Regions from separate parts of the Shewanella sp. YLB-07 genome, predicted to be linked through region 2. Evidence: predicted binding sites of a transcription regulator. Region 2 holds the regulator's gene; each other region holds the start of a gene.

Region 1 (8,210 bases), on a different contig from region 2:
GAGCCTAGATACTCGATATGTATCTCTTGAGCGGACGTCAAAGGAACTGTAGTCAAGAGTCCTAAACCTCCCAAGCCTATGTCCTTTATATTGGCCACACCTAACTTATGCTTTCGCCACCAACTTTTACGGATCAGATCTACTGTCACTCCATCGCAAGCCAGAGTCAGACATTCTTCCTCATTGGCTCTCAGGCTCAATCGAGTGTGAAGCCTAAGATTACTATCTGACTCTTTTGGCTGTTGTTTTTTGTCTGCGGGAATAAACTCTTCAAACAGCATCATTCGGTTGTCCACTGCTCTGGGTAACGTGTTCTGGGTCGATTGTCCTCGGCAGCCTTTTTAGCTTGGCTCAGCTTTGAGTCTGTGTCTGGCACTTTTTTAGTTAGTCCTGCCATCTCTCTTATTTGTGATTCAGCTGCACTGGTCAACACCAGCATTTCGATACGTCTATTAGCTGCGGCAGCAGGGTCATCACTGATATACGGCACTTGATCGGCCATCCCTGTAACCTGAATGACCTGATCGCGCTTTACACCACCATATTCCAGGACTCGTCTGGCTAATAGCGCCCGCTTGCTGGAAAGCTCCCAGTTAGTGAAAGTTTTTCCTGCGTAGGGGGTAGAGTCTGTGTGACCGGATATACTGATTTTATTTTCAACTTTTCCCAGAAGAGGACCTAAAGCTAGAAGGAGATCTTCAAAGTAAGGTGTCATGTTTGAGCTTCCTCGGGTAAACATAAACTGATGGACATTGTCGTGGATCAGAATTCTTATGCCTTGAGGTACGATTTTGATCTCAACATTGGCACTTAAATTTACTTGGGTGATGACTTCATTAACCTCTCTGGCTAAAAACTCCAGTTGAGATTGAGTCTCAAATTGTCCTGGCACTAAGGAGTTAAGCTCCGGGCCTCGGCCTGCCTTGGGGTTACTTTCGCCTGCAGGAATATGGTTATGCATGGCTTGACCCGCTCTTTCGACCCCAGTCCCCGTTGCCGGAATTATGGCTTGTTGTAGGGCGACAGAACCTTGTAAATCGATCATTGAAGGAGATTGGCTCAGATCGAAAGGATTTATAGAACCATCAGAAAACATATCACCTTTTAGATATTGAACAATCAATGTTCGCTCTTGCTGGTCGGCGATTTGTAAAATCCACAGCACCATAAACAGCGCCATCATGGCTAAGGTGAAGTCTGCAAATGCAACTTTCCAGGCGCCGCCATGTGAGCCTTTTGACTTTGTTCGCTTGCGGCGCTTGATGATAATTGGCTCGTTCTTTATTGCCATTAGCTTTTCTGCTCCACCATCCAACGTTCTAGCTCTACAAAGCTAGGTCTGTTTTCACTCTGTATCTGTTTTCTACCCGCATCAATGGCTAGCATGGGAGGCTTACCTTTGGAAAATGAGGTTAGTATTGCGGCGACACAGCGAAGTTGTGCTGATTTTCTATCGACTAAGTGCTCTAACGCTTTAGAAGCGGGTTCAAACAAACAGTAACAGGCAAAAATACCGATGAAAGTGCCGACGAGTGCCGCTGCTACCTTGACGCCAATCATAGTAATTGGACCATCTATGCTGGACATGGTGATAATGATGCCCATGACCGCGGCAAGAATACCAAACCCAGGCATAGCTTCGGCAACTCTAGCCAGTGCATGGGAAGGTCGTAACCTGTCTTCCTCAATTCGGTAAATCTCTTCTTCCAAAATATGTTCAAGATCGTATGATGAAATCTTGCCTATAGATTGCAGACGCAGGTTATCGATAAGAAATTGCAGCACATTCGGGTGCTCTAACACTGTGGGATACATTAGAAATAATGAGCTTTCTCTAGGCTTTTCTACATGTTCATCCAGCACTTTCATCCCTTGAGACTGGATCTGGCTCATTAACATCCCCATTAAACCAAATAGTTGAGGATAGAGTTCCGGATCTTCTTTTTCTACAGATATTAGTTCCTTTAACTGTGAAACCATATCTATCAGTACGGGTCTAGGGTTAGCAATAATAAGAGCACCAGCACCAGCACCAAAGATGATAAGTATTTCTGCGGGTTGCCAGAGGGAGCTCAGATTTCCACCTGCCCAAACATAGCCTCCAAATACCGAAAATAAAATAATCGCTAAACCTAATATCTTACTCATGTTCTCTTACCTGCCTCTACCGCTCCCAAAGTTGGTAAATCTCCTTAAGATGCTTCACCGCCTGTTTATGTAGCTGGCAGATCCGCGTCTCAGTCAATCCTAAGGTCCCGGCAATTTCTTTTAAATTGAGTTCATGTTGATAATAAAGCGACAGGATCACCTGTTCTCTTTTACTTAATTTAGATATTGCCTTTTTTAATGTTTGTTTGGATGAAAACTGCTCAATAACATTAGTCTTATCGGCGAAATGGCTACCTGCACTTAGCATGTCATCTAAGCTTTTCATGGACTCAGATTGAGAGGCATAGAGACGTTCTCTATATTGGTCTCTGCTTATCCCCATCGAATCAGAGACTTCTATATCTGTCGGATCACGCCCCAGCATTCGGGTGAGTTTACGCACAGCGTCATTAAGCTCGTGAGCTTGCTGCCTAACGGGCCTAGGACGCCAGTCCTGGCGTCTAAGCTCATCAAGAATTGAACCGCGAATTCGCTGTCCAGCAAATGATAAGAAGCCATTGTCAAACTCTCCGGGGTAGCGTCTCGAGGATTCGAGTAGAGCCATCATGCCAATCTGCTCCATATCCTCGACAGCAAGTACGGCTCCGCAGTGACTTCTAAGCTGAGAGACTGATCGCTTTACCAAAGGTAAATACTGCTTCATCACCTGGCTCTCACTGAGTCTGTTTACTGTCTTTTCTTCATTGGTCTCTTGGTATGCGAGTTGAGCAGAGTTCATGATGTCATTCCCTATTGTATAACCATGCGAGTAAATAGGACTTCATCGAGCTCTATCTCATAATTGTTCTCTGTCAATACGTTGGAGAGCAAGACAAGAGCTTCTCGTTGAAGATTTTCCAGTTGTTCAGAGTCATTGAGCTGATTGAAGTGCTTACGAGAGAACATCTTCATTAGTGAGTTTCTTACTAATGGATCCGCTTCTTTAAGAATTCTACTGACATTGGTCGAACGGCTTTTTAGCGCCATTTCAAGTAAGAGGTAGTGAGGTAAATTATCACCGGGCACAGAGATAACAAATCTATCTAAGGGATAGAATTTTGCTTTGTTGGCTTCTTCATCTTGTGTGACAAATGGACCACCGATAATACTTGGTGATTGCCAACCGACCCAAAATATAGTGGTACTCCAAAGGATAATGAGTAGTGAAAAAGACAGTTTTTTGCTTACGCTTGTTTTACCAAAAGCCATTAAATTACTCCTAGTTAGGCTAATAAATCGATTTGATTATTTTGCTGATCTTGTTGTTCGGTCTCAAGTTCAATAAGATCAACTTGAGAATTGGAAATGTTTACTGCATGCCTCTCATCCTGATGCTCACGTTTGTCGCCCTGACTGATATCCAGATCTATCAGGCCTCCATGATCCATAGCTAGCTCTTCTCTTAATCGGTCCAACCCCATTAATAGTGAATCTCTCACTGAAGCGTTAGCTGCATGCATTTGAATGTGTAAGCGGTCACCATCGAGGCGGATGTTGAGTTCTACTTTTCCAAGTGAAGGGGGATCTAACCTAATCTCCGCCTGTTTAATTTTCTGATCGATCTGGAATCTAAGCTGTTCTCTCAAAGGGGTTAGTATCTCTTGAGCTTGCATCGCCAGAGGTGCATTGGTTGTAACGGGGACTGGTCCCCACTGGCTAACCGCGGCATGAGTACGGTTGGCAGTGGTGATGGCCAAATGGTTTGTTTCGCCCTCAGTAATCTGCGTCGTAGCCTGAATAAGCTGGCTAGTAACCAAGTTAGCCTGCAGGCTTGCCTCACCTTTTTGAGTTTTTATTACTTGGTTCATATTAGGTATTGGCAAAGACAACTGCTGTGTTTGGGGTTGTGTAGCCCCTTTCTCAAGTTTCCCTAGTTGTAACTGCTCACTCTGACTTGTTGGCGGAGTGTGAGTGGGATTAGAAGATACGTTCAGTGGTTTATCAGGAATCCCTTCTCTGGATACGATAGGCTGAAACTGAGTCGATGTTTCTAATTTACTGGTTAGCTGTTCTGCATCCTGAGTTAGATTTGCCAAGGAGCTACCACTAACCTTTGTCCTCTCTTGAGCTATATCACTATAAATAGAGCTTAAGCTTGTATTGCCGCTGAGCTTCTCTAACTGAGATAGGCTGGCTGAGGCATATATGGCAAATTCAGCGGACTCTATGGAGAAAAGCTCTTCGTTAGCATCTGAAATATCACCTGTTAATTTCTCTGAATTATCTCTAGGTGAATGTAGATTAATAGAATTAGATATCATCACGCTCTCCACTCAGGCTAGTGAGTTGATAAGCTGCGATGCCATCTTGTTGGCTTTGGAACTGTTTCATCTCAACTTCCAACTTATCCTTCTCCTTTTTGAGCTGAGCCAATATGGCGGCATGGGTCTTTGCAAGTGCTTGTCTGGCGGTAAATTGAGGGCGTGTGTTAGCTTTACCCTCTCTCTGGAGCGCTTTGATCATGACTTCATTGATCATCACGACCTTGTCCCAATCCTTTGACTCTGAGTGCTTATTCAAAGCTGTTTCAAACTGGCCCCACTGCTCAATTGAGATTGGTCCAACCTTCTCTGACATCGCTAATTACCTTTATTATGGGATCTAATTTTTCCGAACTGTTTTCGACACTGGCGGAGACGAGTTGGCGGCTGCAGTACTCATAAAGGCGGTTAAGGCTGGTTGCTACTTCACCGCCATTCTCAAGATCCAACATGGAATCGAGACCATGAACTATGTTGAGGCACTTATTGACGCTCTTCCCTTTATCTTCGAAGCTTCTTCGCTCCATAAAGCCTCGGGTGCGTTCCATCTCCTCGAGTAGTCCGTCGAGTAACATGCGCACCATTTCATGGGGGTTTGCAGCAGCAGCTCTGGCATCGAGAGTGGTCTGTTTATAAGCGCTGAAGGGATCATGCTCATTCAACATAGTGTTTGGTTTCCTTAGTTAAAACAGCCCGCTGGCTGAACTCATTTTCATAATATTGGCTTCCATTGCAGTAAACTGGGCCAGGTAAACCTGATACCTTTGCTGCATGTGGTAGTCATGGCGTTCCATATTGTCCTCAATGCGAGACACCTGCTTATCCAGGTTGCCTTGCTTAAGATCCAGGTAACCATCGGATTTTGTGAAAGGGTCGATAATTTTGTCGAGTCGATCGACGTAACCTTCGTCATCAGTGAACATGGCCTTAACGGCCGAGGGATCACTCTTTAGGGCTTCCGAAAGCTTGTCGTCGTCGATCTTGAGCTTGCCGTCACGGGTCATCTCGATGCCGATATCCGATAGACGCATACCATTTGGGGACGGGGCGAATACCACCTGCCTCACGTTGTTTTGCAGCATGCGTACACTGGAGTCGCCTTTTAAGACGCCGAGTTGATCTTCAGTGATCGAGCTACTGCCGGACGATGAGTCATCGTCATCGTCATCATCGTCTTCTTTCTTATCATTGATTTCATCGGCCACTTCACTGCCCATGGTGCGAGTGAGCTTATTGATCTGATCCATCAATAAATTAAAAGCGTCGACAAAATCTTTTACCGCCTGCTCACTGGACTCAAAGTCTGTGCCTACAGTGATAGTGCTGGCTTGCCCTGATTCGTGAACTTTTTTGAGCTCTACGGTCATGCCATCGATGACATTTTCAAGGTAATTGCTGCTGCTTTTTATTTTGATGCCATTGAGCTTTGCTACTGCATCTTGAGCTTTACGGCGCTCGGTCATACCAAAGTCAGTACCGTTATCAAGCACGGTTATCTTACTTGCTTTTCCCGTTTCTGTTGAGGTCAGCATAAACTCAACACTGCCACCAGTGCGTACCAGGGATGCCTGTACACCAGGGTTATCCGCGTGGTTATTGATATAGTCTCTGAATTGACTGATGGTGATACTGCCATCACTATTGATTTCGCCCATATCTAAGGTGAGTTTTTCGCCTGCAATCTCTATGGTGAAGTCACCACTAGTAGGGAGGCCGGTGGCGTCTTCACTGGTAAATTTTTTTGTTAGTTGATGAGCCTGAGCAAGTTGTTTAACTATTAATTCATAGTTACCTTCTGGCGCATCTGAGCCCACGGTAACGGAGGCATTATCATCACTGACAGATACCGTTTTTTCATCGAAGGCATCGCTATCGATCTTATCCAGCTTACTGGTCATGCTATTTAAGCTTTTTTCCAGCACGCTGTAGGCATCAAGCTGGGCTTGATAACGATCCATTTGATTTTTATAGAGCTGATCTTTACCCATACGTTCGGCCATAATTATCTGTTCGGCGAACTGGGCGGCACTCATACCTGATATCATTGTGACTCCTCCTGTTAAAGGGGTATGGCAATCTTTATGCCAAAAGTTAAGTTGTTAATTTTCAACTTGTTAGCTTTTACTATTAATTCATCTAATCTAAAAGTTTTCCGAAAATGGAATGATTGAGGGAAGCAAGGCTTCCGCTTTAACTTGCTGACCGTTAGGCATTCGCTAAATAAATAAAGCGACGCTAGTTCAAAGAGATGAAGTGTAAGAGGGATAGATTGAGTAATTCTTTGTGATTAACGAAATACTGAATGCAGTTAGCAGAGAAAAATAAATGAAAAGGAGCCGTTAGGCTCCTTTTTGATGTTTGATAAATCGATACTCTATGTTGAAGAGTAAGGTTTAACGAAGAGCAGGGTTTATAGCAGACCCATAACCAAACCAGTGTTCTGGTTGGCAGAAGATAGGATGCTAGTACCGGCTTGAACAAGTAGCTGGTTCTTAGTCATGTTGGCAGTTTCAACGGCGAAATCTGCATCCATGATGCGGCCAGCAGCGGCCTTAGTGTTTTCGGTGACATTGGCTAAGTTAGAAGATGTATGACCTAGGCGATTGATATTTGCACCTAAGTTTGAACGCTCAACACCGACAGCGTCGATAAAGTCGTCTATGGCATCGATTGCCTTAGATGCATCGCCTATAACACTAATATCGGTAGCATCACCAGCAAGCTTAGCTACAACATCTGTTTTAACTGCCAATGTTTCAGCAGAGCCTGCACCGATCTGGAACTGTACTCCCGCATCTAAGCTAGTGAATAAGTTATTACCCGCGTACTCAGTACTGCCAACGATGCGATCAATTTCAGCTGTAAGCTCTTTATATTCAGCATTGAGTGCAGTTAGATCTTCTGCTGAGTTCACGCCGTTAGCCGCTTGTGTTGCAAGCTCTTTCTGGCGGTTAGCGATAGTGTTTAGCTCGTCCAGTGCACCATCAGCAGTCTGTAGCATAGAGGTTGCATCAGATACGTTACGGCTAGCCGTTTCCATACCAACAACGTTAGCGTTTAGGCGTGAAGCGATCTGTAGGCCTGCAGCATCATCTGAAGCGTTGTTGATGCGAAGGCCAGTAGATAGGCGCTCCATAGAAGTGGTAAGTAAGCTGTTATTTTTGTTTACAGCATTTTGAGCGACGTTAGAAGCATAGTTAGTATGAACAGATAACATGGTTAATTCTCCAAGTATTTTTAGTGTTATTTAGCTTCCGTTCCAGCTAACCACTAAAGCGTGTTTAGCTAGGAGAGAACAAAAGTTAAATAATTCGTTGTGTCTCATATTTGTTAAAACGACGCCCTGATTTGAAACTGAACTCTCGGATAGAAAAATAGTTAAAAATAATAAATGCAAAAAGCAGAAGTGGAAATCCTGAGGCGCTCACGTAGTTCGGCTGATGTTTAAAGTAAAGGGCAAAGCACTTGATGCTGCGTTTAGGGCTTTAGATATACGACTGCATGGATGCAGAAGTTAGGGCGAAACAGGATGCCAGAGCCGAGAATAACTATTAGCTTCAGCCCCCGCCTTGCCTACAGCGCTTTGAACTCCCGCAGAATGGTCAGATACCTAATGCAATTGGTATTTCGATGTGCGGGATATTCACATATAAAAAAACCGGCGCCAGGCCGGTTGAGTGAATCAAGTTATTCAATTAGGGAGAGACATGGTTATTTCAGTAATGAAGAGACATGGGCGCGTGTAACATTAGCCTGAGCCATGATAGACGTAATCTGTTTAGAAAATGGGTTGGCTTGCAT
Region 2 (8,210 bases):
ATCTTAACCTTGATGCCGGTCATTAAACGTATGGGCCTGCCTATTATAGCGGTAACGGGTAAGCCAAAATCCACCATGGCTAAACATGCTATCGTGCATCTGTGCATCGAAGTACCCGAAGAAGCTTGCCCCCTAGGGCTTGCTCCCACATCCAGCACCACGGCGACCTTAGTCATGGGCGATGCACTCGCCGTAGCACTGTTACAAGCGAGGGGGTTTACCAAAGATGATTTCGCCCTGTCACACCCAGGTGGTATGTTAGGCCGGAAATTACTGCTCAAAGTCAGTGATGTCATGCATAAAGGTCATGACCTGCCTCTGGTAAGGCAGAATATCTGCGTCACAGATGCCCTCTATGAAATATCGAACAAAGGCCTGGGCATGACGGCGGTTACCGATGATTCCAACAAGTTAGTGGGTATTTTTACCGACGGCGATCTACGCCGGGTCATAGATGCCCAAGTCAACCTGAGAGAAACATCAATCTCAGATGTGATGAGTAAAGGCTGCATCACCATCTCTGAAGGAATTTTGGCCGCCGAAGCACTAAAAGTGATGGACGAAAACGATATCAATGGTCTCATCATAGTAGATGATAACAACACCCCAATAGGTGCATTAAACATGCTCGACATGGTTAAGGCAGGAGTAATATAAATGAATGAATCCCATCAGAGTTTTTATGGTCCTGTAGCTGACAAGGTTTGGCAGAAGGCTAAGCAGATAAAACTACTCATCTGTGATGTAGATGGCGTGTTTTCCGACGGTCTGGTCTATATGAGTAATGCCGGTGAAGAACTAAAGACCTTCCACACCCGAGACGGATACGGAGTGAGATCTCTACTCACCAGTGATATCCCCGTGGCGATCATCACTGGACGTAAGTCTCAGATAGTTGAAGACCGTATGACAGCACTAGGCATCAAGCATATATACCAAGGTGTAGACAACAAATTAGAGCCATATCAAGCGCTACTCTCCTTGTATGATGTGACCCCTGAGCAGGTGGCTTATATAGGCGATGATATGGTTGACCTGCCAGTCATGAAACAGGTTGGGCTTTCAGTCTGTGTCGCCGATGGTCACCCCTATGTAAAACAAGCTGCCGACTTCGTCACTAGCATCCAAGGCGGACATGGTGCCTTACGAGAGTTAACGGATCTCATACTTCTCAGCCAAAAGAAATTCGATACCGCACACGGTATGAGTATATGAATAGAGTGACTCTGGCCATCATAGCTTTCTTCGGCACGGCCTTGCTGCTTTATTGGCAGGTGCAATCCAAGAAAAGCGATGAAGAGGTGGCTATCGATGTCAGTTTAAGACCAGATTATATTGCCGATAACCTACGTAGTGTCGATTATAATGACAAGGGGTTAGTCAACAGCCGAGTCACAGCTACCCATATGGAGCACTTTGATGAGGCCAATATGACCTATTTCACTCAGCCCATATACCTAATCTATCCCGACGGAGGCCAAGCTAAATGGCGCCTTCAATCGACGATGGGGACACTCAATAAGAAATCAGGCAAAGTCGTTCTCGAGAACAATGTTATTATCGATTCCATAAGCCCTGAAGAACCGATTCAAACCATGAAAACCAGTTACTTGGAATTAGATCTCAATACCATGGTCATGACCTCAGATCGTGAGGTTTACATCACAGGTACTGATTTTATTATCCAAGGTGTGGGTTTGTTCGGTGATCTTAACGCCCAAAAAGTACAATTATTGAGTAAGGTTAAAGGGATATATGAGGTCAATTAGCTTGGCTTTGTGCTAGCCCAAAGCCATATTTTAGAAAAACAGACTCAGACCAACAATACCTATGATCCATATGTGTTGTGAACAAGACAAGTACGCCATTTGAAGGACGATATGAACAAACATAACTTAATCATCGCTGCTCTACTGTGTATCACAAGTTTTAGTGGCATGACAAAGCAAGATGATCTCATGCAAGAAGTTAAGATCTCGGCAGCGAGTCAGGAAGCCGATATCAAGAATAATCAGATGATCTTTCATGGTCCAGTGGAAGTGACTCAGGGATCGATCAAAATTTTAGCCGACGAACTCAGAGCCTCCTCTAAAGAAGATGGCGGCGGAAAAACACTTGTCGCCATCGGAAATCCCGCGACATACTCCCAGATAATGGAAGATGGACGCCCGGCTTCTGCCAGTGCCAAAGAAATTAGGTATGAGCTATCGAGCAGAACCTTAACCTTGGTAGGTAATGCCACGCTGGAGCAAGATGGTAGCCGAGTAACAGGTAATATGATTCGCTACAACATAGCTAAGCAACAGTTGATAGCAGAAAGCAAAGGCAATGATAGGGTTATCACCATTATTCAGCCAGAAAGCTATCAGGATACCAGTCAAGATAAGGCCAAAGAACAAGAGCCAGCTACGGAGCCGCTGCCGACTCAATTACCAGAAGTCGAGCCAGCTGAAACGAACAATCAAACCAGCAAGCAAGACATTATACCTACTCAGTTACCAGTCATAGGGCAGGAGAAACAATGAGCCAGATGACGCTAAAGGCAGTCAACCTTGCCAAGAGTTATAAGAATAGAGCCGTAGTTCAAGATGTCAGTATCACAGTCAAAACCGGACAGATAGTCGGTCTGTTAGGCCCTAATGGCGCGGGAAAAACCACCACTTTCTACATGATCGTAGGCTTAGTACAGAGTGATAAAGGTAGGATCTTAATCGATGATGATGATCTGACCTTAGATCCTATGCACTTGAGGGCAAGAAAAGGCATAGGTTACCTGCCTCAAGAGGCGAGCATCTTTAGGAAGTTATCGGTTAGGGATAACATAATGGCGGTACTACAGACACGTTCAGATATAGATAACAACACCCGGGAAGAACAACTCGAGAGCCTTCTGGAAGAGTTTCATATTACCCATATTCGTGACAGCCAAGGCATGGCACTCTCGGGCGGTGAACGCAGACGCGTCGAGATAGCCAGAGCCTTGGCAGCTAACCCTAAGTTTATTCTCCTCGATGAGCCCTTTGCAGGGGTGGATCCTATTTCGGTTATCGACATTAAAAAAATCATCGAGCAGCTTAAGAGTCGCGGCTTAGGTGTACTGATCACTGACCATAATGTGCGTGAAACTTTAGACGTATGTGAGCGAGCTTACATAGTCAGTCACGGAAATTTAATCGCTGAAGGTACACCCGCCGAGATCTTGGACAATAAGCAAGTACGAGCTGTGTACTTAGGTGAACAATTCAAGCTATAGTTAATCAAGAGACTCATTCTTAACGCGCATTAAGGGATGAGTATTTATCGACACTCGGCTTACTCAGCCTAAGGTCCAGGGGCTCAGAGAAACCCCAAACAAGTCAAAGCAGGCTTTCTCATTTTATAATTACAATGAAGGGAATAGCGGTAAATGAAAGCGTCACTCCAGCTTAAAATGGGTCAGCAGTTAACCATGACACCACAACTGCAGCAGGCTATACGTCTATTGCAACTATCGTCGCTGGAACTGCAACAAGAAATCCAACAAGCGTTAGACTCCAACCCCCTTCTCGAACTAGATGAAGAACAGGTTGACCCCCCAGTCAATGGTGAAGATAAGACCATAGACGCAGAAGACTTTAACGCCACGGGTGATGGCGAAGGTGATGGTCCAATCGACAGCTCTGCGGTTGAAACCTCAGAGGCAATAACCCAAGATTCCATGCCAGAAGAGCTCCCCATGGACACCACTTGGGATGAAGTCTATACCGCGTCTCCGAACTCGAGTTCTGGTGCCATGCGCGACGATGATATGCCCTTCCAAGGCGAGACCAGCGAAGGTTTGTATGAGCATCTCGAATGGCAGAAGAACCTGACACCGTTTTCTGATAATGATCTCGCCATAGCGACCGCCATCATAGATGCCATTGATGAGAGGGGCTATCTCACCCAAAGTGTTGAAGATATTCTCGAGGCCATGGGTGATCCAGAAATTGAACAGGATGAAGTTGAAGCCGTCCTCAAACGTATCCAACACTTCGATCCTATCGGCATAGCAGCCAGGGACCTCAGCGAATGTCTCTTGATTCAACTGGCACAATACGCAGATACAACCCCCCACATAGATAATGCCAGGCTCCTTATCAAAGATCATCTGGATCTGATCGCAGGACGTGATTTCCGCCAGTTAATGCGTAAGACTAAGCTTAAGGAAGATGATCTCAGAGTCGCCATTGAGTTAATCCAAACGCTTAATCCCCGCCCAGGACTCGCCATTACTCCAGGTAAAGATGAGTATGTCATCCCAGATGTCACTGTGACCAAGAAGAAAGGTCGTTGGATGGTTGAGTTAAATCCAGACAATATGCCGAAGATCAACGTCAACCAACATTATGCATCCATGGTGAAAAGTACCAAGAATCAATCAGATAGTCAGTTTATTCGTGGTCACCTGCAAGAGGCTAAGTGGTTTATCAAGAGCTTAGAGAGCCGCAACGAGACCTTACTGAAAGTCTCAAACTGCATAGTTAAATTCCAACAGGGCTTCTTCGAATTCGGTGAAGAAGCCATGAAACCTATGGTATTGAACGACATAGCCGAAGCCGTAGAGATGCACGAATCCACCATATCCCGTGTCACCACACAAAAATATATGCATACCCCGAGGGGCATATTTGAGCTGAAATACTTTTTCTCCAGCCATGTGGGGACCGATGATGGCGGCGAGTGTTCATCTACCGCCATTCGTGCTTTCATAAAGAAGCTGGTTGCAGCCGAAAATCAACAGAAACCACTCAGCGACAGTAAGATGGCTTTGCTATTAGCAGAGCAGGGAATTCAGGTCGCGAGGCGCACCATAGCTAAGTATCGTGAAGCCATGTTGATTCCACCATCGAATCAACGTAAGAGTTTATAAAGAAGGAAGTAAGGTCGTCACCTAAATAGAAAAATCTACTTAGCCACGACCTGATTAGCGCTCATGTTGAGCGCTAATCACCAGAAGCAGCCTGTAGTCGATAACCCTTAGGCTCAACTCCTGGTATAACAGGGAATTATGTTGTGAGTTAAATCCCGAAAGATTTTTCTACAACCTACCTAAGAGTTAAATTGGACACTGGAGGAGTATTTCTATGCAAATAAACCTAACTGGACACCATATAGAGATCACTACATCGCTAAGGCAATATGTCGAAGAAAAGTTCACTAAGCTTGAACGACATTTCGATCAGATCAATAATGTACACGTTATTTTAAATGTTCAGAAAATGCAGCAAAAAGCCGAAGCTAAACTCCACCTTGCCGGTGGTGAGGTTTTTGCTATGTCAGAGAACGCTGACATGTACGCCGCTATCGACTCCCTGATTGATAAGCTCGACCGTCAGGTTATTAAACACAAAGAGAAGCTAACAAAGCATTAATAATGGAATTAAGCACCATCCTGCAGCCGGAATGTACAACTTGCGCCACTCCGGGCAGTAAGAAAAAGGTACTGGAACTCATCAGCGATCTTGCCGCTGTCCAGTACCCAACCCTATCTTCACAAGAGATTTTTGAAAGTCTCTTGGCGAGGGAAAAAATGGGAAGCACAGGTATAGGTAATGGTATTGCGATTCCTCATGGTAGGTTGAGCAATATAAGTCAACCGGTTGCTGTATTAATCAAGTGCGAAGAGCCTATCTCCTTCGACGCCATTGATAAGCAACCTGTAGATATACTATTTGCACTTTTAGTCCCTGCGGATCAATGTGAGCAGCACTTGAGTACTCTGTCATCCATGGCTGAGAAACTCAATAACAAGCATATTGTGAAACAGTTACGAAAAACTCAAGATGAGTCAGAACTCTATCAGGTGATAACACAATGAAACTGGTGATGGTGTCCGGTCGTTCCGGTTCGGGAAAATCTGTCGTACTCAGGGTCTTAGAAGATCTTGGCTACTACTGTGTCGATAACCTTCCTCTGCCACTAATGGATACCTTGCTCGAACAACTCAAAGGCAGTACAGAACTCGTAGCCATTAGTGTCGACGTGCGTAATATATCAGAGCAAGACAAAGAGCTAGAGAAGCAGTTTGCTAACCTCCCCGAAGGCACAGAATTACTCAGTTTCTTCTTGAACTCGAGCGATGAGGTACTGCTGAAACGTTACAGTGAAACCCGAAGATTACACCCACTATCCCGCACTAAGACGTCTCTTAAAGAGGCGATAGAGCATGAAAGAGAACTGCTCGAACCCGTGTCTAAGATGGTCGATCATTACATAGACACATCAAACCTCAATATCTACGACCTGAGTGACAAGATCCGTGAAATTCTCCTAGGCAGTATCGATAAAGAGTTGGTCATTAACTTCGAATCTTTTGGCTTCAAATACGGGATGCCAGCCGAGGCAGACTTCATGTTTGACGTTCGTTTCTTGCCAAACCCCCATTGGGAACCGGAGCTAAGACCCATGACAGGGCTAGATGAGCCGGTTCAACTTTTTTTGAGCCAACAACCCACAGTCAATAAATTTATCTGGCAAATAGAAAACTTACTGGCAACCTGGTTACCTCATCTTGAAAGAAATAACCGTAGCTACCTTACCATCGCCATAGGTTGTACTGGCGGACAACATAGATCTGTTTATGTCACAGAGCAATTAGCTAAGCTATTTAGTAACAGTAAGCATAAGATTCAGGCGCGTCATCGCGAATTGAGTAATGACTAAATTAGAACGCCAGGTCACCATATGTAATAAACTCGGCCTCCATGCCCGAGCCGCAACTAAACTCGCCATCCTGGCGTCCGAGTTTGACGCCGAGATAACCATAGTGCAGGGAAAGAAGGAGGCCTCTGCTGCCAGTGTGTTAGGCTTATTGATGCTAGAAACTGGCATGGGAAAAACCATCACACTGCTCGGTGAAGGTCAGGATGCCGATGCTGCGCTAGATGCAATATGTGCACTTGTCGATGCAAAATTCGATGAAGCAAGTTAACCCTAACCTTTTACTCTCACTATATTCGCCCTTTCTTTTACAAATTAGCTAACCCTAATCTAAAGCAAACTATCAAACACAACCAAAGGAGGGTCCACTATGCCGAAAGAAGTGCTAGACAGTGAAACAACCGATCAACGTCTAAATCAGCTTACCCAAGCCCTTGGTAATGGTATGTTTGTTCATGTCAGAAACATGCTCCATGATATGGCAGCATCGGATGTGGCCTTTATTTTAGAATCATCTCCGCCAAGAACGCGTCAGGTCTTATGGCAACTTATCGATCTGGATCATACCGGGGAGATCTTAGACGAGTTAGGGGAGGAACTAAAAGATAGCCTCATCAAACAGATGACACCAGAGCGAGTCGCGAAAGCCGCGGAAGGCATGGATACCGACGATCTTGCCTATATCCTGCGTAGTTTGCCCGACAGTGTCTTCAATAAAGTACTCCAGTCCATGAGCAGCCAAGATAGGACGAGAGTCGAGCAGGCGCTATCTTACCCGGACGACACCGCTGGCAGTATCATGAATACCGATACCGTCACCCTACGTCCCGACGTCAACATAGATGTGATACTGCGTTACCTTAGAATTCGTGGAAAGCTACCGGAAGCGACTGACACCCTCTATGTCGTCGATAAACGTGATAATTTACTCGGCGGTGTGCGGATTTCAGATCTGCTCACCTGCAACCCGGACGCATCAGTCAGAGACATTATGGCCTCGGATCTAGAAGGTATTCCTGTTGGCATGAATGACAGCGAAGTCGCACAACTATTTGAACGACACGATTGGATCTCGGCACCTGTTATCGGCGAAGATAATCAGCTGCTTGGCAGGATCACCATAGATGATGTCGTCGATATCATCAGGGAAGATGCCGAGCACTCCATGATGGGCATGGCGGGTATGGATGAAGATAGCGATACCTTTGGCCCGGTCTTAAAGAGTACTTTACAGCGCTCTCTATGGCTGACCATCAACCTATTTGCCGCGCTCTTGGCAGCGTCTGTCAGTAATATGTTTGAAGGCACGCTGGAGCAATTTGCCACCATAGCGATTCTTATGACCATAGTGCCGAGCATGGGAGGCGTCGCCGGTAATCAGACCTTAGCCCTGGTGATTCGAGGAATTGCACTGGGCCAGATAGGACAGAGTAACTCTCGTTGGCTGATAGGCAAGGAGTTGGCCATCGGTTTCCTCAATGGCTTGTTATGGTCAGTATTGGTATTCGCAGCCGTGTGGCTCTGGAAAG
Region 3 (8,210 bases), on a different contig from region 2:
TCATACTCTAAGTCATCGGCTAGCCCAAGCCAGTCATGTCGCTCTTGAGCTGCCAACATAAGAGGCACTAGTTGTATTACTTGATTAGCTTGTTGCAGCGTAGGAAGCATCGGCTCTAGGTGGTCGATACACTCTCGTAATCGCTGGGAGCCTTCAGCTTCCTGCCCTAAGCGAAATCTATGGGCTGTTTCAATTAACTTTTCTATTAGTGTGTTTACTGTACAGTTACTCAAACTTTACACTCCCTATATTGAGCACCGTTAATACGAGCTCCGTCTAGACTTGATTGATAGAATTTTACCTGTGGTTTTAAGCGAATATAGTGCTCTAAACTTCGAAGGTATGCTCTAAAGTTGAGATCGGTGGCTACTTTGTCACCATGGCCATTTATCACCCAGTGTTTCGCTTCGGAGGCCTTTGGTCCAAGTAAGCCATCTTCCCAAAAAGCATGAGTTTTATTATTTGGATAACTAAAATCGCAACCGAAGAGAGTAATTTCCCAACTATTGAGAAAGGCCGCGAGATCAACAGCCGGGTGAATAACACTACCGTTAGTGAATAGCCTTAACTTGGGATGTTTTGCGTCCAACTCATCATAAAGTGTCGCTTTAGAGTAGGCATTGAACCTAGGCCCTGTCCAATGCTCTATAACACTTGAAGGTACTCTTGGGAAGTATACGAGTGTCACTGAGTCAGGTATCTCCTCTGGTAGGTGGGACAGAGTAATATTAGGGTCGATGCTAACTAATATATCGGGAATAATACTTTGGCTTGATAGCGCTTTAAATGCAGTATCTACCGCTATCATTAATGGCCGCTTTCCAATAGGGAGTGCTCTTTGTACTCTCAAATAGTCATAATGATCTTCTAGAGTAGGTCCTGCTCCAATGACTAAGGTGTTATGTTGGGTATGAGTCAGTCTTAATGTCGATGCATCAGGATCTAGTTCTAAATACTTTATATTTTCATTGAAGCGTTCAATCAGTTGAGGATCATCAACCTGATGTTGTTTGTTGGCATACTCACGGTTATTTTCCAGTACTAATAAATCTCTTAATATCGCATTCTCATTGTCAGCAAGAAGAAGATCTGGAGTTATTGAAATAAATGATTCGGCTATTTGATGTTGATTGGGGATCTCTATAATCGTTATGCGTCTGTCAGTTAGCCATTCCCGTTGGTCTGTGTAAGAGAGTAACAGAGCAAATAGACCTAGATTGAGCGGACAGACAGTAATGTTTGTTATCAGCTTACTATCAGTCAATAAACTGGGGACATCCCCCATTCCTATGCCATAAACGGTAACTTGTTTACAGTCTAACGGGAGCTGACTTATAAAGAGTTGGGCTTCGGACATTCGATTGTGGCGGCTGCTTAATTGGATGCCATTAACGCTGATAGTTTGATTGCTACCAGTGACAAGATTGGCATCGAGATCGTCAAAAGATTGAAACTTTAATGCTGAAGCAAGCACAGGCCAGCGCTGCTGGATAATTTGAAGATTTGTCGAAAATAGTTCAGTCATTGATTCTATCCTTGAAAGTATTACTCATCACAAGATATTAGATCACTAACTGGTCTCCCCACAGGGACTCGAACCCCGATCGATCGCTTAGGAGGCGACTGCTCTATCCTGTTGAGCTATAAGGAGACGCCTGTGATTATACTGGTTTTCGCCTCAATGAAAAGAGGGGATGAAAAGCTAATGAGTTCAGTTGCTTGTTTATCATGCGATTTAAGTCAATAACTCAGGTTTTAGCTACATTTTGATCGCAAGGTCATTAATTTGGACGTTATAAGAGGCATTCTTATCGATTAAAATCGCCGTCGCTGTTTTTTCAGTGACTTGATCGATTTTTATTTCCGCACGGCTTTTCCCTGCAATGGCGCGCATTTTATCGAAACGGTCGTTGATGTTTTGTTGCAGTATTAACTGAAACTTATCGCCGACTCGGATGCCGTGGCGTCGACCTAGGTTTAAAATGACTCTGTCATGCTGTCTGGCGACGACTTGTCCTAATACCGGTCGGCAACTCAATGTGCTATCTATGTCTTCAACTACATTGGCTAATACCTTATCGATACTCTTGCCGTAGGCTGAAGCCCAGAATCTTTGGTGATTCGAGGGGACGGTTTCTTGGCGTTCAAACTCCCAGGGAGAGGAGGTGGTGTAAGAATCGCTCCAAATCTGTTCTCCACTGATGCCATGGTATAAGGAAAGCCTGATGCGGAATTGGCGAATGGGATCACTATGCCATAGCCCCAGCATTTGGCTTTCGGCGGGATCGGTCGATATATCGAGAATCTCAGGCAGGAGTACGTATTGGCTATCGGTGATTTCGCTGAGCCAACTGGGTAGACGATAGCCACGGATATCGACGAGTTCTTGTTCAACATCTAAGCGCTCGTTGGCATGGATATGAACAAAGCTGGTCAGTGACTGAGCTTCTAGTGCATCACCGAGTCGCTGGGATAGGTCTTTCTCAAACAATCCGATATTGCCGTAGCGTAATTGAGCCCTGTCCTGAATTAAAAACTGAGGAACCAGTATTGCGGCTTTTAGCTGTTGGCTATCACATTGTGAGCCTTGTGATTGCATAACATCGACTCGGAGCATGACAGTTAGTTTTTCGCCGTCAATGAGCTCGTTGACTAATTCGACTCTGCTGGCTTGGGCTTGGTTTGTTAGCGAAAAACTGTCTTGAACGAGTTGTCCGTTACGGACTCTTTGGGTGCTGGTGAAATTGGCACCATTTTTGAGTGTGGCATAGGTCAGTGCCTGTTCTATTGCATCTTCCCTGGCTTTGCTTATGTTACCGTTGATAATATTTGCCTGGCCTTTGACCACAACCCATGCGGCATCGGCGGTTGAGGAAAAAGCGATTAAAAAGAGCCAAATTATTACAGCGATAATTTTCATGTAAGATGTCCACGTCTAAATCTATGATGGCATTTTCAAGCACACAATGGGCGTCAATAATGGGCTTTAATATTGAGGCCTGACACTATTAGCGTCGCATTTCTGACACTTGGTTAGCTCAAACTGTCTATTATCATGCTTGTAGCAAGGATTAAGACACTATTGATAAACCAAGCAATTAATATGCCATTATCCTGTCTAGAGTTTATGTCAAGAACATGTTCAAGAGCTGGTGTCGCTCATCTCTTGCTTTGTGAGTAATAACTTAGCTTAAGCTTTGTATTATTGAGCCGATAAACACCTAATAGGCAAAACAAATCTCTACTTATATTCTATATTTTGACCAAGGTGGCTTAATATTTGCTTTAAATCTTATGAAGCGTCATCGATTAACCCGAACAGTCTCATGGCACATAGGTAAATTCAGTGTCGGCAGACTTGGGTGATATTACAGCTTTGAAATAGTCAGAGACTTGAGTTAGATAATTGATATTGAGTGTTTATCCAGGAATTAAGTATGCGTAAAGCACTAGTGTTTACAGCAGCGTTACTCTTGAGTGCGTGTGCGAATAGCGGTGAAGGCCTGTCAAAAGATAACCTTAGTCAAGGCAATCAATTGCCGTCGACATCGGCCATCAACCACTTGTCTGAGCAAATTGTCAGTGAGTTGGTTGAGCAGAATGATGAGCTCGGGAGTGATCAGCCTCTGCTGGTAGCAACGCCTGTGTTACTGGAGTCTTTTAATGAGACAAATGCAGTTGGATTACAGTTGCAGCAAGGTTTAATTGCCGCCTTACATGGGCGTAAGTTTAATCTGGTAGATATCAATGTCGGCGATAACATCAGGGTTACCCCCAATGGGGACTTCCTATTGACTCGTGATTGGAAGCAACTCCCTTCTGGGATCGCCGTTGAGCATGTTCTTGTGTCGACGATGAGTATCAATACCAGAGGACTCGTGGTTAATTCCAGGATAGTGAACATAACCAATAATCGAGTGGTTTCGGCGTCACAGGGAGCATTTAATATCAACGAATTACCTGGGTACCTGAAAAAATCTGAGAAGATCACCTCAAGAGATGGTCTGTTATATAGAGATCCCGTCGGCGGATTGCAGCAAGTTCAAGTTATAGGTGGTGCACAATGAAAACATGGATAATCTTATCTTTACTGTTTATCTCAGGCTGTGCGTCACAGGACAGGTACATAGAGTGGGAAACTCAGGCTCCCGAAAGTTTTCCTAAATTAACGGCGATAGGCTATGCGCCATTAGACACTCAGCCAGCCCAGTCTCAGGCGCAAAAAGTGGTGATGGCGATGCAAGCCTCGAAGATTGCCGCATACAGAGAGTTAGCCGAACAGGTTTTTGGCCAACAGTTGTCAGCAAGCAGCAGTGTCAATGATTGGATGTTATCAAACGATAGCATTCAAGCATCTGTATCTGGTGTGATACGCGGCGCTAAAGTGGTGAAGAGTTATCCTGCCGGGGATCATTATGTGACCGAACTCGAGTTAGACTTCTCTCTAGTGTGGGCCTTGTATGAACAGCAAAATAGACCACAAAAGATAAAAGAGATCACTTACTTTTAAGCGTTAACTATTGGAGGCAGGAAAGCAGTAGGCTTGCTGTCTTTAATTTCCTTTTCGATTTCACATGACTTTCTTACCATTACTCGTTCCCTTCATGGCTTCCTGCCATTTTCTGGCACATGGCTCATGACTGTCTAGCTTAGAAAGTTCCTGTTCTGCCGAGCCGTATTTCTCTTCATAAGGTGAAGGTCTAGCTGTGTTTGGGGTCAGAGTGATGTGGGAGTGGTCTAGGTATCTCTTGGCCATTATGGGATAGGGTATATTTATCTGGCTGATAAGGCTCTTAATCGCTATCTTGAGGCTTAGTCACCGTGATGCTTAAGTTGGGGCGTTTATAGCAGAGCAGAGTGTTATGGCTGGGGAGCATCAGATGGGCTGTTAGGCTTGTATATCATTGCCCAAGGTAGATATTGTCGAGGTCTTTCCCTTGTCATTATAGGTCAAGCTAGATGCATTGCGGCTAACTTGCAGAGCCTGGGAAAAACGATTCATGCTTGCGATATTCAGTTCTATCAGGCTGGAGTTTTCACTATTCAATTGTTTACATTCATCCAGCAGCATTTTGGCCGATGCCACTCGAGCTGATAAGTGTACATCATTAATGAGTAAAGCCTTATCAACATGGAGGGATAAAGCTTCATCTTTACTTTTCAACTCATCGAGTAATCCTGCCTTGGCGCTCGCCAACGAAAGTAGAAAGTCTGCATCTTGATTGGTCAGTGCAGCTTTCTCATCTGTAATGATTACTTTAAGCTTATTAAGCAACTCGAACTGAAGTTCGACGATGTCGTTTATCTTGCTCATAAAATTACTCGTTCATTCCCTTTAGGTCATTTTCAAACTGAGCTATGTTGATAGCCAGCTTTTCTGGATCAATTTTATAGCGACCTTCTGCGATTGCCAGTTTTATTTCTTGAACTTTTTGTTCATTAATTTCTGGGAAATCAGTCATTTTTGCTTGAGTGCTCTGCAGTTGCTGTGCCTGAGAAGTCAAAGAGACTGAGTCACTCTTAGGTGGTGTACTCAGAGAGTTGACCGAGTCATCATTGGATTTTTCACTGCTTTTATTGGCAGGAGACTTTCCAATGTGAGTGTTTACTGCAGTGTTTACTTGCTTAATATCAATAGCCATATTCGGCTCCAACAATTAAAAAATAAAAGAACATAATGGTATATCGGCAGTGATACCCTGAGCTTTAATAAAAATTAAGCAAAATTACATTCTAACTTCGACCTTGCCAACATCAATGACCCTTGCGTTGACAGCTTTATTCGAATAGGTGTTCTTTATACGAATTCTATCACCTAAATTACCATCTTGCAGTGCTTCTCCGACGGTTTTTATTTCAAAGTTATCAGTACGTGCAAAAATTGAGACTGAATCTCCTTTGCAGACGAAGCAGAGATTATTACTGAATATTGGTTGATCGGGAGCCATTCTTCTTTTTACTCGGGTACCAACGACCTCGTCCAGATTGTTGAATTGCTGACCTCGTAGAAGTGTTTGCTCTACATACTTGATGACAATGTCGCTTTTAGCGATTAAATCCCCTGGGCCCAATGTTGCTCTGGCGACGACAACCGGGTAAAGAATGTCGACTCTTACGGAGATAAATATTTGCCATGGGTATTGAAGTTGTGGACTTTTACAGGTTATTTTTACTGTATTGTTGCGTTTAATGGCTCTGTTACTGGCCAATTCCGCTGTTATTGGTGGAAAACATAATGGTGGCTTAAGTCGAGTGTCTAAACTTTGCGGGGTAATATTTACTCTTGCATGCTCTGCGACATCTATTTTTTCTTCTACAGCCCCTATAGCTAATTGGGATATGGCCGATAGAGTAGGCACACTCGCAGCTTGTGTGCTTAGCGCGTGATTTGACAAGAATATCAAAGAAACGAGGACATATTTTACTTTCATAATGAATAGACTAGCTTGATGGGCTAGATTACACCTATACTTTCTTAGTGACCGAAAATTTCGCCTTTCTCTGTAATAAACTTAAGGCGCCATAAACTTGACTATAAAGGGTCAAGTTGTGAGATATTTAACACTTAAAAGTAAATAAGCAATTAGTATGCCTAGTATTCGTAAAACCATGAGTATTAGGTGACATTTAAAAGACGACAAGGCAAGCGCATTATGTCAAGTATTCTTGAGTCAGTGAACAAACGAACACAGTTAGTCGGTCAGAACCGTTTAGAGTTATTGTTATTTAAACTCAATGGTCGTCAAAGGTACGGTATTAATGTTTTTAAAGTCAAAGAGGTACTGCAATGTCCTCCTCTTACCAGCCTTCCTAAGTTAAACCCTTATGTGAAAGGGGTCGCCCATATTCGTGGTCAAACGATTTCGGTAATCGATTTGAGTGCTGCTACAGGGGGGCGTCCAGTCGATAGTATCGATAACTGTTTTATCATCATCTCTGAGTACAACAGGAGTGTTCAAGGTTTCTTGGTATGCTCGGTTGAGCGGATTATCAATATGAACTGGGAAGCCATCTTACCCCCGCCAAAGGGAGCTGGTAAGTTCTCATATCTCACGGCTGTGACTGAGATTGAAGGCGAGCTTGTAGAAATACTCGATGTGGAGAAGATTCTTGATGAGATCTCGCCGGTTAAAACTGAGATAAGTCAAGAAGTCGATGAGCAGTTGACCTTAGATAGGGAAAAACATTTCCATATTATGGTCATAGATGATTCGGCTGTAGCCCGTAAACAGATCATTAGGGCATTAGTATCATTAGGTTTGCAGATAGATACTGCCAAAGATGGCAGAGAAGCGCTGGAGAAGTTGAAAGCTATTGGCGCTGAAATGGACGATGTATCGACCGAGATCCCGCTTATTATCTCAGACATTGAAATGCCTGAGATGGATGGCTATACCTTAACTGCAGAGATTAGAGACAACCCTAAGTTGAAAAATATTAAAGTAGTGCTGCATACATCTTTAAGTGGGGTATTTAACCAAGCTATGGTTGAGAAAGTAGGAGCAAATGATTTTATTGCTAAATTTAATCCAGATGAACTTGCAGCAGCAGTAAATAAGCATTTGAGTCTATAATGATTATTAGTAGAGCGCAGTAAGTTACATTAAGCTTGTTTCTTGTGGCTCTCTCGTGTATAAAACTGCGCTCGAATTGATCTCGTTATGCTGAGTTTAGTTAAGTCGTTATAGCTGTTTTTTTGATACTAGGATATCAAGGTGCCGAATAAATCACTCGCTGAAACCGAATATACACAATTTAGACTTTTTCTGGAGCAACACAGCGGTATAGTGCTGGGCGATAATAAGCAGTATCTTGTGCGTAGTAGGTTGGCGCCTTTGATGGGCAAGTATAATCTGCCGTCGCTTTCTGAAGTTGTTAGGCACTCGATGAAACCCACTGAGCGTCAACTCAGGGCTGCTGTGATCGATGCCATGACGACCAACGAAACCTTGTGGTTCAGAGACCGTTATCCTTTCGAGCTACTATCGAGTGTACTCTTACCTGAATACGCCAAACTGGGTCGGCCTCTTAAAATTTGGTCGGCTGCTTGTTCGTCGGGGCAAGAACCTTACTCATTAGCTATGACTATCTTAGAGTATCAACAGAAGAGGCCTGGTACTTTACCTGGCAGTGCATCAATCCTAGCCTCAGACTTGTCCCCCTCTATGCTAGAGAAGTGTAAAAATGGCGAATACGATAATTTAGCCTTA

What was found. The regulator sigma-54, encoded in region 2, starts transcription at its own class of promoters, with help from an activator protein. The targets are predictions, from matches to a motif close to GTTGGCACGNNNNTNGNNT.
Region 1: a site for sigma-54 is predicted at 6,480-6,498, ahead of fliD (flagellar filament capping protein FliD). Genes of this name have one in related genera too.
Region 3: a site for sigma-54 is predicted at 3,268-3,286, ahead of FS373_RS20790 (FlgO family outer membrane protein). Genes of this name have one in related genera too.

What each region holds. Positions count from the first base shown of each region.
Region 1 covers NZ_VOQB01000012.1:4,488-12,697, forward strand. The annotation lists gene FS373_RS22505 (hypothetical protein) at 1-284, opposite strand, end outside; gene FS373_RS22510 (flagellar motor protein MotB) at 281-1,291, opposite strand; gene motA (flagellar motor stator protein MotA) at 1,291-2,148, opposite strand; gene FS373_RS22520 (RNA polymerase sigma factor FliA) at 2,165-2,887, opposite strand; gene FS373_RS22525 (flagellar basal body-associated FliL family protein) at 2,899-3,357, opposite strand; gene FS373_RS22530 (flagellar hook-length control protein FliK) at 3,372-4,409, opposite strand; gene FS373_RS22535 (hypothetical protein) at 4,399-4,725, opposite strand; gene fliS (flagellar export chaperone FliS) at 4,694-5,074, opposite strand; gene fliD (flagellar filament capping protein FliD) at 5,093-6,454, opposite strand; gene FS373_RS22550 (flagellin) at 6,820-7,626, opposite strand; gene FS373_RS22560 (hypothetical protein) at 8,121-8,210, opposite strand, start outside.
Region 2 covers NZ_VOQB01000011.1:106,168-114,377, reverse strand. The annotation lists gene FS373_RS21770 (KpsF/GutQ family sugar-phosphate isomerase) at 1-657, shown strand, start outside; gene kdsC (3-deoxy-manno-octulosonate-8-phosphatase KdsC) at 658-1,215, shown strand; gene lptC (LPS export ABC transporter periplasmic protein LptC) at 1,212-1,769, shown strand; gene lptA (lipopolysaccharide transport periplasmic protein LptA) at 1,881-2,525, shown strand; gene lptB (LPS export ABC transporter ATP-binding protein) at 2,522-3,253, shown strand; gene FS373_RS21745 (RNA polymerase factor sigma-54) at 3,407-4,891, shown strand; gene hpf (ribosome hibernation promoting factor) at 5,106-5,393, shown strand; gene ptsN (PTS IIA-like nitrogen regulatory protein PtsN) at 5,396-5,839, shown strand; gene rapZ (RNase adapter RapZ) at 5,836-6,684, shown strand; gene FS373_RS21725 (HPr family phosphocarrier protein) at 6,677-6,952, shown strand; gene mgtE (magnesium transporter) at 7,052-8,210, shown strand, end outside.
Region 3 covers NZ_VOQB01000010.1:161,092-169,301, reverse strand. The annotation lists gene FS373_RS20810 (hypothetical protein) at 1-233, opposite strand, end outside; gene FS373_RS20805 (motility associated factor glycosyltransferase family protein) at 230-1,525, opposite strand; tRNA gene FS373_RS20800 (tRNA-Arg) at 1,576-1,651, opposite strand; gene FS373_RS20795 (flagellar assembly protein T N-terminal domain-containing protein) at 1,760-2,920, opposite strand; gene FS373_RS20790 (FlgO family outer membrane protein) at 3,438-4,067, shown strand; gene FS373_RS20785 (LPP20 family lipoprotein) at 4,064-4,510, shown strand; gene FS373_RS20780 (flagella synthesis protein FlgN) at 4,889-5,314, opposite strand; gene flgM (flagellar biosynthesis anti-sigma factor FlgM) at 5,319-5,642, opposite strand; gene flgA (flagellar basal body P-ring formation chaperone FlgA) at 5,727-6,431, opposite strand; gene FS373_RS20765 (chemotaxis protein CheV) at 6,654-7,574, shown strand; gene FS373_RS20760 (CheR family methyltransferase) at 7,710-8,210, shown strand, end outside.